3 regions of the Azoarcus sp. Soil_N_20 genome follow, and region 1 is predicted to be linked to each of the others. Evidence: predicted binding sites of a transcription regulator. Region 1 holds the regulator's gene; each other region holds the start of a gene.
The links. Region 1 encodes HrcA, which represses chaperone genes, less so after heat shock. Its sites were predicted from a motif close to TNTTAGCACTCNNNGNCNNNGAGTGCTAANA; they were not measured.
Positions count from the first base shown of each region.

Region 1 (4,194 bases):
CGCTTCGCTCCCAGGCCCAGGGCACGTTGACGTGCCGCGGCGCAGGCCTCGGCGGTGTCGGCAGGGCGGTCCAGCCAGTGGCCCAGGTGGCGGCGGGTAAGGGTCGTGAGCGCGGCAATCCAGTCGTGGCGCTCGTTGAGGCAGGGGATGTAGTGGAAGGTCTTGCCGCCATGGGTCAGGAAGGCCTCCTTGCATTCGATGGCGATCTCCTCGAGGGTTTCGAGGCAGTCCGACACGAAGCCCGGACACATGACGTCGACCCGCCCGACTCCTTCCCGTGCCAATGCTTCGAGCGTGGGCTGGGTGTAGGGCTTGAGCCACTCCGCCTTGCCGAACCGGGACTGGAAGGTGATCAGGATGCGTTCGGCCGGGAAGTCGAGCGACTCGGCGACCAGGCGGGCGGTCTTGTGACACTCGCAATGATAGGGATCGCCGAGCTCGAGCGTACGCCGCGGGATGCCGTGAAAGCTCATCACCAGCCGGTCGGGCTCGCCGTTCTGCATCCAGTGGTCACGCACACTCTGGGCGAGTGCCGCGATGTAACCGGGCTCGTCCGCGTAGCTGCGCACATAGCGGAGCTCGGGAAGGTTGCGCCAGTGCTGCAGGCTGTGGCTGACTTCGTCGATCACGCTCGCGGTCGTGCTGCCGGCAAACTGGGGATAGAGCGGCACCACCAGGATGCGGGCGCAGCCGCGCGCACGCAGTGCATTCAGCGTATCGGGAATGGACGGTGCGCCGTAGCGCATGGCCCATGCGACGTCGATATCGGTCCTTGCTTCGGCGTTCAGGTAGCCGTCGAGCAGCTTGGCCTGACGTTCGGTATGCACCTTGAGTGGCGAACCTTCTTCCATCCACACGCTGGCGTACTTTGCCGCCGACTTCCCCGGGCGGGTGTTGAGGATGATGCCATTGAGGATCGGCCACCACACCAGGCGCGGAATCTCGACCACCCGCCGGTCGGACAGGAACTGCTTCAGGTAGGGGCGCAGTGCCGCGGCGGTGGGGGCCGCCGGAGTGCCCAGATTGACCAGCAGCACCGCAGTGCGTTCAGGGGTTCCATGCGTGTAGGGCGATTCGGGCCAGTAGCGGGCCATGCTGATCCTTCAGAGTAGTGTGTCGCGCGCGGCGATCCCCGCGGGGTGCCGACTAGTTGTTGGCGGAGAGTGCGCCCGACAGCAGGCGGGCGGTGATGTCTACGATCGGAATGACCCGGTCGTAAGCCATGCGGGTCGGGCCGATCACGCCCACCGAGCCGACGATGCGGCCATCGACCTCGTAGGGTGCGGTGATCACGCTGCAGCCGTCGAGCTGTGCCAGCCCCGACTCGTCGCCGATGAAGATCTGAACGCCCTGTGCCCGGTTCGACAGGTCGAGCAGTTGCATCAAGCCGGTGCGCTGCTCGAAGAGCTTGAACAACTCGCGCAATCGCGACATGTTCGACGACAGATCCTCGATATCGAGCAGGTTGGTTTCGCCGGAAATGACATAGTTTGCCGAGGACTCCTCGGCCGCCTCCGAACCCGCTTCGACGGTGGCGGTCATCAGTTCGGTCATGTCGCTGCGCAACTGCTTGAGCTCGGCCTGGATACGCTTGCGGATCTCCTCGAAGGCGAGCCCGGCGAAATGTTCGTTCAGATAGCTCGCCGCCGAACTCAGTTCCGCCGACGTGTAGCTGCGACGGGTGACCAGAATACGGTTCTGTACATCGCCTGCCGAGGTGACGATGATCAGCAGGATGCGGTTCTCCGACAGGCTGATGAACTCCATCTGGCGAATGCGAACGGTGTCCTTGCGCGGCGTAACCACCACGCCGGCGAACTGGGTGAGGTCCGACAGCAGGTGCGAGGCGGAATTGATCAGGCGTTGGGGTTGGTCGGGGAGGAACTGCCCCCTGAGTTCCTGCACCCGGGTGTTCGTCATCGGCTGCACGGTGAGCAGGGCGTCGACGAAAAAGCGGTATCCGAGCGGCGTGGGCACGCGCCCGGCGGAGGTATGCGGACTGGCGATGAAGCCCATCTCCTCGAGATCGCTCATCACGTTGCGCACCGTCGCCGGCGAAAGCTCCAGCCCCGAATAACGCGACAGCGCGCGCGAGCCCACCGGCTGACCCTCCGCGATGTAGCGTTCGATCAGCGTCTTGAGCAGGATTTGGGAGCGGGTGTCGAGCTGTTGTTTCATGATTGGAACCGAATATAGCCCGATTCTAGGGAACTGCGTGCCTTGCTGCCAAGCCGGCCTGCGTGGGCGCACGAAGTGCGGCCATGCGCGCATGACGGAATCCGAATGTGGTTTAATCCGCAGCCATGACCTTGAGCTTCTCCAACATTGCCCTGATCGGAAAATACCAGAGCCCGGATGTGGCCGAGTCGGTGCTGCTGATCGCCCGTTTCCTGCGCGAGCGGGGTCTGGAAGTTGTGATCGAACAGGGTACGGCGAGTTCCATCGGCAACGCCGAGGGTTTTCCGGTCGCGACCTACGAAGAGATCGCCGAAAAGGCGGATCTCGCGGTCGTCGTCGGTGGCGACGGCACCATGCTCCATACCGCGCGGCGGCTCGCTGACCGTGCCGTGCCGCTGGCCGGCGTGAACCTCGGCCGGCTCGGCTTTCTGACCGACATCGCACGCAAGGACGTCTTGCTGCGTCTGGGCGAGATCCTCGACGGCAAGTACTGCGAGGAGTCGCGCTCGATGCTCGACGCCGAGGTCCTGCGTGGCGGCCAGCATATTTACCGGACGCTCGCGCTCAACGATGTGGTGGTGAACCGGGGCGAGTTGGGGCGGATGATCGAATTCGATCTGTCGATCGACGGCGAATTCGTCTATACCCAGCGCTCCGACGGCATGATCGTGTCGACGCCGACCGGCTCCACTGCCTACGCGCTGTCGGCCAATGGTCCGATCCTGCACCCGAGCGTCGGCGGCATCGCGCTGGTGCCGCTGTGCCCGCATGCCCTGACCGCGCGCCCGGTCACGCTGCCCGACTCGTGCCGCATCGAGATCGAATTGTTGCCGCCGCACGATGCCCGCGTCCATTTCGACGGGCAGGCCCGCTTCGATGCACGGGCCGGGGATCGGATACGAATCACGCGTTCGCCCCTGAGCTTGCGCCTGCTGCATCCGGTGGGCTACAGCTACTTCGCCATGTTGCGCGAGAAGTTGCACTGGAGCGCGGCGCCGCGACACATCTGATGCACCATTCCCGCGCATTGCCATCGGTGCGCGACAGTTCGACCAACCTGAATCCGAGACCATGCTGCGCCGCCTGACCATCCGTGATTTTGTGATCGTCGACCGTCTGGAACTCGATTTCGGCGCGGGTTTCGGCGCCCTGACCGGCGAGACCGGTGCCGGCAAGTCCATCCTCCTCGATGCGCTCGGACTGGCGCTCGGCGTGCGCGCCGACAGTGGCGTCGTCCGGGTCGGGCGCGACAAGGCCGATATTGCGGCCGAGTTCGATCTGCCGCCGGCGTCGGCGCTGGGAGCCTGGCTCGCCGAGCAGGAACTGCCGGTTGACGAGGGCAACGTCATCCTGCGGCGGGTGGTGGATGGCGGTGGTCGCAGCAAGGCGTGGATCAACGGCACACCGGTCACGCTTGCGCAGTTGCGTATGGCCGGCGACTGGCTCGCCGACATCCATGGCCAGCACGCCCATCACGCGTTGCTGCGCGCCGACGCGCAGCGCCAGTTGCTCGACACCCATGCCGGTGCGGGAGCGCTGGCCACGGCGGTGGCCGAGTGCTGGCGTGAGTGGCAGCGCATTGCCGACCTGCGACGCAGCGCCGAGCGCGATTCGGCTGCCTCCGCCCGCGAGCGCGAATTGCTCGGCTGGCAGTTGAGGGAGCTGCAGGAACTCGGGTTCACGGCCGATGAGTGGTCCGAACTCAATGCCGAGCACGGCCGCCTGGGGCATGCCGCCGGGCTGATGACAGGTGCCGACGAGAGCCTGGATGCGCTCGGCGACGGCGACTTCGCGGTGACCGCCATTCTGCGCCGGCTCGATGCACAAATTGCCGACATGGCCGGCATCGACCCCGCGCTTGCCGACGTGCGCGAACTGGTCGCCTCGGCGGCGATTCAGGCCGACGAGGCACTGCATGCGCTGCGCCGTTATCGCGAACGGCTCGATCTCGACCCGCAGCGGCTGGCCGAGATCGAGCGCCGGATTTCGGCGGTCATGGATGTGGCGCGCAAGCAT
Region 1 covers NZ_JBDGKX010000001.1:639,932-644,125, forward strand. Annotated here, with positions in the region: gene hemH (ferrochelatase) at 1-1,094, opposite strand, end outside; gene hrcA (heat-inducible transcriptional repressor HrcA) at 1,147-2,178, opposite strand; gene AC3A35_RS03020 (NAD kinase) at 2,304-3,188, shown strand; gene recN (DNA repair protein RecN) at 3,250-4,194, shown strand, end outside.

Region 2 (4,194 bases), on a different contig from region 1:
TTCCGGATGTAAGTTCAATGTAAGCGGACGCACTTAAATTGTGACCCGCTGTTCTCCTTTTACTCGGTCTTCGGGAACGGGTGCGGTGCATGCCGCAAACGTTCCGGGGAGTATTGTGCGCGACGCGCACATGCTCCCTGCCGTCTTTTCCGCAGACAGCAATTATCCCACGCCTGCGCCGCGGCGCGTAGCCGTTTGCGCGGCGCGCCCGCATGTGCGCATCACCGCTGCCTTTGCGTCTTGTCGGCAGCACGGGCGCGCCCATGCCGGGCACCCCAAAAAAAAGCCCCGCCGAAGCGGGGCCGTTTGCTCGTGACCGTATGGTCAGGCAGGCATTACATGCCCATGCCCATGTCACCCATACCGCCCATGCCACCCATGCCGCCCATGCTGCCGCCGGCCGGCTTGTCTTCGGCCAGTTCGCCGACCATGCAGTCGGTGGTGAGCATCAGGCCGGCCACGGAAGCCGCGTTCTGCAGTGCAGTGCGGGTCACCTTGGTCGGGTCCAGCACGCCCATCTCGACCATGTCGCCATACTCGCCGGTCGCTGCGTTGTAGCCGTAGTTACCCTGGCCTTCGTTGACCTTGTTCACCACCACCGACGGCTCGTCGCCGGCGTTGGCCACGATTTCACGCAGCGGCTGCTCCATCGCGCGCAGCACGATCTTGATGCCGGCGTCCTGGTCGTGGTTGTCACCCTTGAGGGTGCCCAGTGCAGCGCGGGCACGCAACAGCGCCACGCCACCGCCCGGAACGATGCCTTCTTCGACCGCAGCGCGGGTGGCATGCAGCGCATCTTCAACGCGCGCCTTCTTTTCCTTCATCTCGACTTCGGTCGCGGCACCGACCTTGATCACGGCGACGCCGCCGGCCAGCTTGGCGACACGCTCCTGCAGCTTCTCGCGGTCGTAATCGGACGTGGCTTCCTCGATTTGAACACGGATCTGCTTGACCCGTGCTTCGATGCGGGCGTGGTCGCCGGCACCGTCGATGAGGATGGTGTTCTCCTTGCCGATCTCGATGCGCTTGGCCTGACCGAGTTCTTCCAGGGTGGCCTTCTCGAGGGTCAGACCGACTTCCTCGGCGATGACCTGGCCACCGGTGAGGATGGCGATATCTTCGAGCATGGCCTTGCGACGGTCACCAAAGCCCGGCGCCTTCACGGCGCAGGTCTTGAGGATGCCACGGATGTTGTTCACCACCAGGGTGGCGAGCGCTTCGCCATCGACGTCTTCAGCGACGATCAGCAGCGGGCGGCCGGCCTTGGCGACTTGCTCGAGCACCGGCAGCAGGTCGCGGATGTTGGAGATCTTCTTGTCGAACAGCAGCACGAACGGGTTGTCGAGGATGGCAACCTGCTTGTCCGGGTTGTTGATGAAGTAGGGCGACAGGTAGCCGCGGTCGAACTGCATGCCTTCGACGACATCGAGTTCGTTGGCCAGGCTCTTGCCGTCTTCGACGGTGATCACGCCTTCCTTGCCGACCTTGTCCATGGCGCGGGCGATGATCTCGCCGATGTCGGCGTCGGAGTTGGCGGAGATCGAACCGACCTGGGCAATTTCCTTGTTGGTCGAGCACGGCCGGGAAATCTTCTTCAGCTCTTCGACCGTGGCGATGACGGCCTTGTCGATGCCGCGCTTCAGATCCATCGGGTTCATGCCGGCAGCAACGTACTTCATGCCTTCGCGCACGATCGACTGGGCCAGCACGGTCGCGGTGGTGGTGCCGTCGCCGGCGATGTCGGAGGTCTTGGAAGCGACTTCCTTGACCATCTGCGCGCCCATGTTCTCGAACTTGTCCTTCAGTTCGATTTCCTTCGCGACGGAGACACCGTCCTTGGTCACGGTCGGGGCGCCGAACGAGCGCTCGAGCACGACGTTGCGACCCTTGGGGCCGAGGGTGACCTTGACCGCATTTGCCAGGATGTTGATACCGGCGACCATGCGCTCACGTGCGACGTCGCCAAACTTTACTTCTTTAGCAGCCATTGTTCAGAACTCCAGAATTATTTGGAAAAGGGAATCACGGACCCGCGGGAGGCTCAGCCTTCGACCACGCCCATGATGTCTTCTTCACGCATGACGAGCAGCTCGTCGCCATCCACCTTGACGGACTGGCCGGCGTACTTGCCGAACAGCACCTTGTCGCCCGCCTTGACGGCCATCGGACGTACTTTGCCGTCGTCCAGGATCTTGCCGTTGCCGACTGCCAGTACTTCACCCTGATCGGGCTTCTCGCCGGCGGAGTCGGGGATCACGATACCGCTGGCGGTCTTGCGTTCGGCTTCCAGACGCTTGACGATCACGCGATCGTGCAGGGGACGAATCTTCATCGAGGACACTCCTTCTTTCGGTTTCAACTATGACGGGCTGCGCCCGCCGGGAAAAATTCGCAGTGGCCACGGCCGGGACCGGGCTGTTAGCACTCACTGCCAACGAGTGCTAATAATAGGGGCGGGTTTGCGGTATTTCAAGTGCGGTGGAAGAAGAAATGCTGTGCGCCCTGTTCGCGGGCGGCTCAGAATGCCACGGCAACGCCGAAATGCAGACGCAACCGCCGATCGTCGTGGCCCCACGCCAGGTCGACCGCCAACGGCCCCGCCGGACTGCGCCAGCGCGCGCCGACACCGTAACCGGTACGCAGGCGGAATTCGGCGCGCGAGTCGGCGGCATCACCGACGTCGACAAAGAAGGCCGCGCCCCAGTCAGGACGAAACCAGCGCACGTACTCCACACTCCCGGTGGCAAGGTAGCGTCCGCCGACGGTCGCCTCACCTTCGCTGACACCGAGGCTCTGATAGGCGTAGCCGCGAACGGATTGCGCGCCGCCCGCACGAAACAGGAAATCCTGCGGGATGCCATCGCGCGACGGTGCGAGCGTCGCCCCGGCTTCGGCGCGCAGCACCACCACGTCGGTCTGACCGATCGGAAGATAGTGCTGGTAGCGTCCATAGAAGCGGGCGAAATCCTGGGCCGACAAGGCAATGCTCGACCCGCCGCCAACCTGGAATTCGAGCACATAGCCCTGGCGCGGATCGAGCAGGTCGTCCACGGCGCGCCGCACCCAGCCCCAGTTCGCGGTCAGCGTGTTGTGGCTGCTCGACGCCGCTCCGTCGGGACGCAGTGCTTCATGCTGCAGACGCAGGGTGATATTGGTTTCGATATCGCCGCGGATGGTGCTCCGCCCTACTCCGACCGCCTGACTCGAAATCTTCAAGCCTTCGAGATCGCTGTGATCGATCAGGGCACCGACGCTGTCGCGCCGCTGCGCCCGATCCGGCGGGAAAAACAGATCTGCGTACATTGCCTGACGCCGCTGCTCCAGGCGCAGGCCGGACGAGAACTCCCACGCTCGATCGAAAAGATTGACGTGGCGATACCCCGCCTCGACGCGATAGCCGGTGTTGCTCGACAAGCCGGCACCGAAGCCGACGCGCTGCGACTGTGCCTCGCTGACCTGAACCCGGACCGGCACGGCCCCTGCAAGCGCCGGATCGCGCTCGATGTCGACCACCACGGAGGCAAACTGGGGCGCGGACTGGAGCGCCCCCTGAAAGGCCAACAGGGCCTCGCGATCGTAAATGTCGCCTTCGTCGATCGTGCTGTAACGGGCGACCAGATCCTCGGGTAGCCTGCGCATGCCGCTCACCTGCAGTGAACCGAGCCTGAAGGTGGGCCCGCTGTCGATGGTGGCCGACAAGCGGACGGTGGCGGCCTCGGGATCGACTTCGGCTCGCGTGGCAGTCAATCGGGCCGCGGCATAGCGGCGGGCGCTGACCGCATCGAGCAGGCGCTGCTTGGCTCGATCCCAGTCGGCCTGTCGAAAAGGCTGACCGGATGGCAAAGACCAGTCGCGGCGCAGCGCATCACGCCGCTCGGCCTGGGCCGCATCGTCGCCGAGTTCGCCCTCGAAGCCGAGACTGACGTCGACGATCCGGGCCCGCGGACCTGGCTCCACGATCAAGCGCCAGCTGCGCTCGTCGCTGCGATCGAGCCGGATCTCGGGACTGAAATGGCCTTCGGTCGCAAGCAGCTCGGTCACCTCGCGCCGTGTTCGACGAACCAGCGCGGTACGGTCGGGCCCCGCCTCGGGGATGGTAAAGTCCGCACCGCTCCGGAGCATGCGGACATGCTGTTGCAGCAGATTGCGCACGGTATCGGAGGCGCCCGGCGCGTCCAGCACCACCCTCACCCG
Region 2 covers NZ_JBDGKX010000009.1:185,712-189,905, reverse strand. Annotated here, with positions in the region: gene groL (chaperonin GroEL) at 336-1,988, opposite strand; gene groES (co-chaperone GroES) at 2,042-2,332, opposite strand; gene AC3A35_RS18475 (autotransporter assembly complex protein TamA) at 2,518-4,194, opposite strand, start outside.
Region 2: a site for HrcA is predicted at 2,417-2,447, ahead of groES (co-chaperone GroES). Genes of this name have one in related genera too.

Region 3 (4,194 bases), on a different contig from region 1:
CCGCGATGTGGCGCGACCTGCGCTCGGCCATGGACGCTCTTGCCGCGCAGCCCGACATCCGCTGCGTCATCCTGCGCGGGGCGGGGGACCAGGCCTTCGCGGCAGGTGGCGACATCGAGGAGTTTCTGAGCGTGCGGGCCACCGTGGACGATGCGGTGCACTACCACGAGGAACTTGTTGCCGCCGCGCTGAACGCCATCCGCGACTGCCCGCTGCCGACCGTAGCCGCCATTCAGGGCGCGTGCATCGGCGGCGGGCTCGAGATCGCCGGCTGCTGCGACATCCGCATCGCCGGCGCATCGGCGCGCTTCGGCGCCCCGATCAACAAGCTCGGTTTCTCGATGTATCCGGGCGAAATGGCCGGGCTGCTGGCATTGGTCGGACCTGCAGTGGTGCTGGAGATACTGCTCGAGGGCCGCATCCTCGATGCACACGAGGCACTCGGCAAGGGCTTGCTGACACGGGTGACCGATGACGAGACCGTCATCGACGAGGCACAGGCATCAGCGGCGCGCATTGCTGCCGGCGCCCCCCTGGTTGCGCGCTGGCACAAGCAATGGGTGCGCCGCCTGATCACGGGAGCGCCGCTGACCGACGCGGAAAGACGCAGCGCCTTCGACTTTCTCGCCACCGACGACTACCGCGAGGGACTGGACGCCTTCCTCACCAAACGCAAGCCACGGTTCGCGGGGCGCTGATCGGCTTCAGCCAGACCAGTGCGGCCGTTCAGCCGGCCGCCGGTGCCCGCGTCCGGCACAGGGCACCCGGATCACCGCCTGCGGCGGACTGAAGCCCGCCCTTCACGGTGGCGTCCGTGCTGGGTGCTTGACTTGGATAACCGAATCTACGCGCGCGCCGCAAGCAACAAGGCATCGATGTCGATGGCCGCCTCGACGGCATCGGCCAGCCGGTCGAGATCGGCCTCGCGGCGCACGGCAAGATCGACCCGCACGATTTCGCCTTCGGCCCCCGCCCATGCGAGCAAGGCCGTCAGCGCATCCGGTGTATCGAACAGGCCGTGCAGATAGCTACCCAGCACCTGGCCATCTGCCGACAGGGCACCATCCGGCCGGTTATCGGCAAACCTGAGTGCCGGGCTGGCGAGCGCCGGCCCGCTCGAGACCCCCATATGAATCTCGTAGCCACGCACCACCGGCGCGTCCGCAAGACATAGCCTGCCTTCGACGTTGAGCAGCTGTTTTTCACGCTCGAGCACCGTTTCCATGTCGAGCACGCCCAGCCCCGCCACGGTATCCGGCTTGCCCTCCACCCCATGCGGGTCGCCGAGCCGCTGCCCCAGCATCTGGAACCCGCCGCAGATCCCGACCACCTTGCCGCCATAGCGGAGGTGGCGCCGGATCGCGGACTCCCAGCCCTGCGCTCGCAACCAGGCGAGATCGGCCTGCACGCTCTTCGAGCCCGGGAGCACGATCAGGTCGGCCGCCGGTATCGCCTCGCCCGGCCCGATCCAGCGGAAATCCACCTGCGGATGCAATCGCAAGGCATCCAGATCGGTGTGGTTGGAAATCCGCGGGTAGACCGGCGCGATCACCCGCAGCACCGGCATCTCGCAGCCGACATCGGCAGCCGTATCCGCGAGCGCATCCTCGGCATCCAGAAACAGGCCGTGCAGATAGGGCACGACCCCGAACACCGGGCGTCCGGTGCGCGCCTCCAGCCAGTCCAGGCCGGATTGCAGCAAGCCAATGTCGCCACGGAAGCGGTTGATCACAAAACCCTTGACCCGAGCCTGCTCCGAGGGCGACAGCAAGTCCAGGGTACCGACCAGATGAGCGAACACGCCGCCGCGGTCGATGTCGGCGACCAGGATCACCGGCACGTCGGCGGCTTCTGCAAAACCCATGTTGGCGATATCGCGGTCGCGCAGGTTGATCTCGGCCGGGCTGCCCGCACCCTCGATCAGCACCCACTCGTAGGCGGCGGTCAGGCGCCGCCACGACTGCATGACCGCGGCCATCGCGGTCGGCTTGTAGTTGTGATAGTCGCGTGCCGACAGGTTGGCCACGGCATGTCCATGGATGATGACCTGGGCACCGATGTCCGACGAGGGCTTGAGCAACACCGGGTTGAAGTCGGTCTGCGGCGCAACCCGGGCCGCCACCGCCTGCAGCGCCTGGGCCCGGCCGATCTCGCCGCCATCGGCGGTCACCGCCGAGTTGAGCGCCATGTTCTGCGGCTTGAACGGCGCCACCCGCAGCCCGCGCCGCACCAGCGCACGCGCCAGACCGGCCACCAGCGTGCTCTTGCCGGCATCGGAGGTGGTGCCCTGTACCATCAGGGCTGAAGCTTGGGTCATCGCACGGATTTCCTTGCTGGATCGGGCCCGGATTATCGCCGATCCGCAGGAAAGCGGCGCTCGCCCTGTAGCAAACGGGAAATCGGCAACGGGCGGCCGCGCGCAGGATACCGGCCGGCGCCACGGTGCGGCAGGGTCCACCCGGGCACATCGAATCCGCCGGGAACTGTTCCACCCCTTAGCACTCTCACGCAGCGAGTGCTAATATCCGGTTCGAGGAGGACTTGAATCCATGTCTCAAGCTTTAACGTTTCCCGTACCGTGCGCCACCGGCAGCATCGACCAGTACATCCAGTCGGTCAATCGGCTGCCCATGCTCACCGAGCAGGAAGAGGTGGATCTGGCCACCCGGCTGCGTGACGACGGTGATGTCGAGGCCGCGCGCGAGTTGGTGATGTCCCATCTGCGCGTGGTGGTTTCCATCGCCCGCGGCTATCTGGGCTACGGCCTGCCGCATGCCGACCTTATACAGGAAGGCAATATCGGCCTGATGAAGGCGGTCAAGCGCTTCGATCCGGCGCGCGGCGTGCGCCTGGTGTCGTTCGCGATCCACTGGATCAAGGCCGAGATCCACGAATATATCGTCAGGAACTGGCGCCTGGTCAAGATCGCAACCACCAAGGCCCAGCGCAAGCTGTTCTTCAACCTGCGCAGCATGAAGCAGGACAGCAACACGCTGAACCCGTCCGAAGTGCGCGCGATCGCGACCCGGCTCGGGGTCAAGCCCGAAGAAGTGGTGGAGATGGAAACCCGTCTCGGCGGTCGAGAAGTGCCGCTCGACGGTGGTAGCGACGACGATGACGACCGTTTCGCCCCGATCGCCTATCTGCCCGACCCGCACGCCGAACCCTCGGAAGTGCTGGAACAGGCGCAGGCCGCACGCCTGCAGGACGAAGGCCTGCGGGACGCGCTCGGAGCGCTCGACGACCGCAGCCGCGCAATCGTGCAGCGGCGCTGGCTGACCGAGGGCGACAGCGCAACGCTGCACGAACTGGCGGCCGAATACGGCGTGTCGGCAGAACGTATCCGCCAGATCGAGGCCAAGGCAATGCAGAAGATGCGTGGCCTGCTCGCCGTGGCCGCCTGAACGATCGGACGCCCCCCGGCACCGGCAGCGGCAACGCTGCCGGTGTTGATTGCGTCAGGGGTTCGCCTGGTGTCGGCCGGAACGTCGGCTGGCGCTCAGTGTCCGGCGAGAAGCTGGCGGATATCCGCCGCGATACTGTCGGCGGTTTCGCCGTGCTTCACATACAGCCGCAACTTGCCGGCAGGATCGAACACATAGGTGCCGGCCGAGTGATCGATGGTGTAGTTCCCGCCTTCGATGTCACCGCTCTTGCGGTAGAACACACGGAACTCCTTCGCGACTTCGGCGGTCGTGTCGAGATCGCCACTGAGGCCGAGAAAACGTGGATCGAACGACGGCACGTACTGCGACAGCAGTGCGGGGGTATCACGCTCCGGATCCACAGTCATGAACAGCACCTGCACCCGCTCCGCGTCCGGGCCGAGTTGGCGCATCACTTCGCTCATCGTAGACAGACTGGTCGGGCATACGTCGGGACACTGGGTGTAGCCGAAGAAGATCGTCACTACCTTGCCGTGAAAATCCGCGAGGGTGCGCCGCTTGCCGGTGTGGTCGTCCACAGCGAGTGTCTTGCCATAGTCGGCGCCGGTGATGTCGGTGGCACGAAACGACGGCGGGGGGTCGGAGCAGGCGGCGGCCAGAAATACGGCCGCCACAAGGAGCAGGGAACGCAGCATCAGGCGGGGAATTTCGTCCAGGTCAGAAACGCAGGTAGTGGTCGGCCAGCAAGGCGGCGAACAGCAATGATAGATACAGGATGGAGAAGCGGAAAGTCCGGCGTGCGAGCGCA
Region 3 covers NZ_JBDGKX010000016.1:39,731-43,924, reverse strand. Annotated here, with positions in the region: gene AC3A35_RS23360 (enoyl-CoA hydratase/isomerase family protein) at 1-698, shown strand, start outside; gene AC3A35_RS23355 (cobyric acid synthase) at 845-2,317, opposite strand; gene rpoH (RNA polymerase sigma factor RpoH) at 2,550-3,404, shown strand; gene AC3A35_RS23345 (SCO family protein) at 3,500-4,081, opposite strand; gene cyoE (heme o synthase) at 4,104-4,194, opposite strand, start outside.
Region 3: a site for HrcA is predicted at 2,494-2,524, ahead of rpoH (RNA polymerase sigma factor RpoH). Genes of this name have one in related genera too.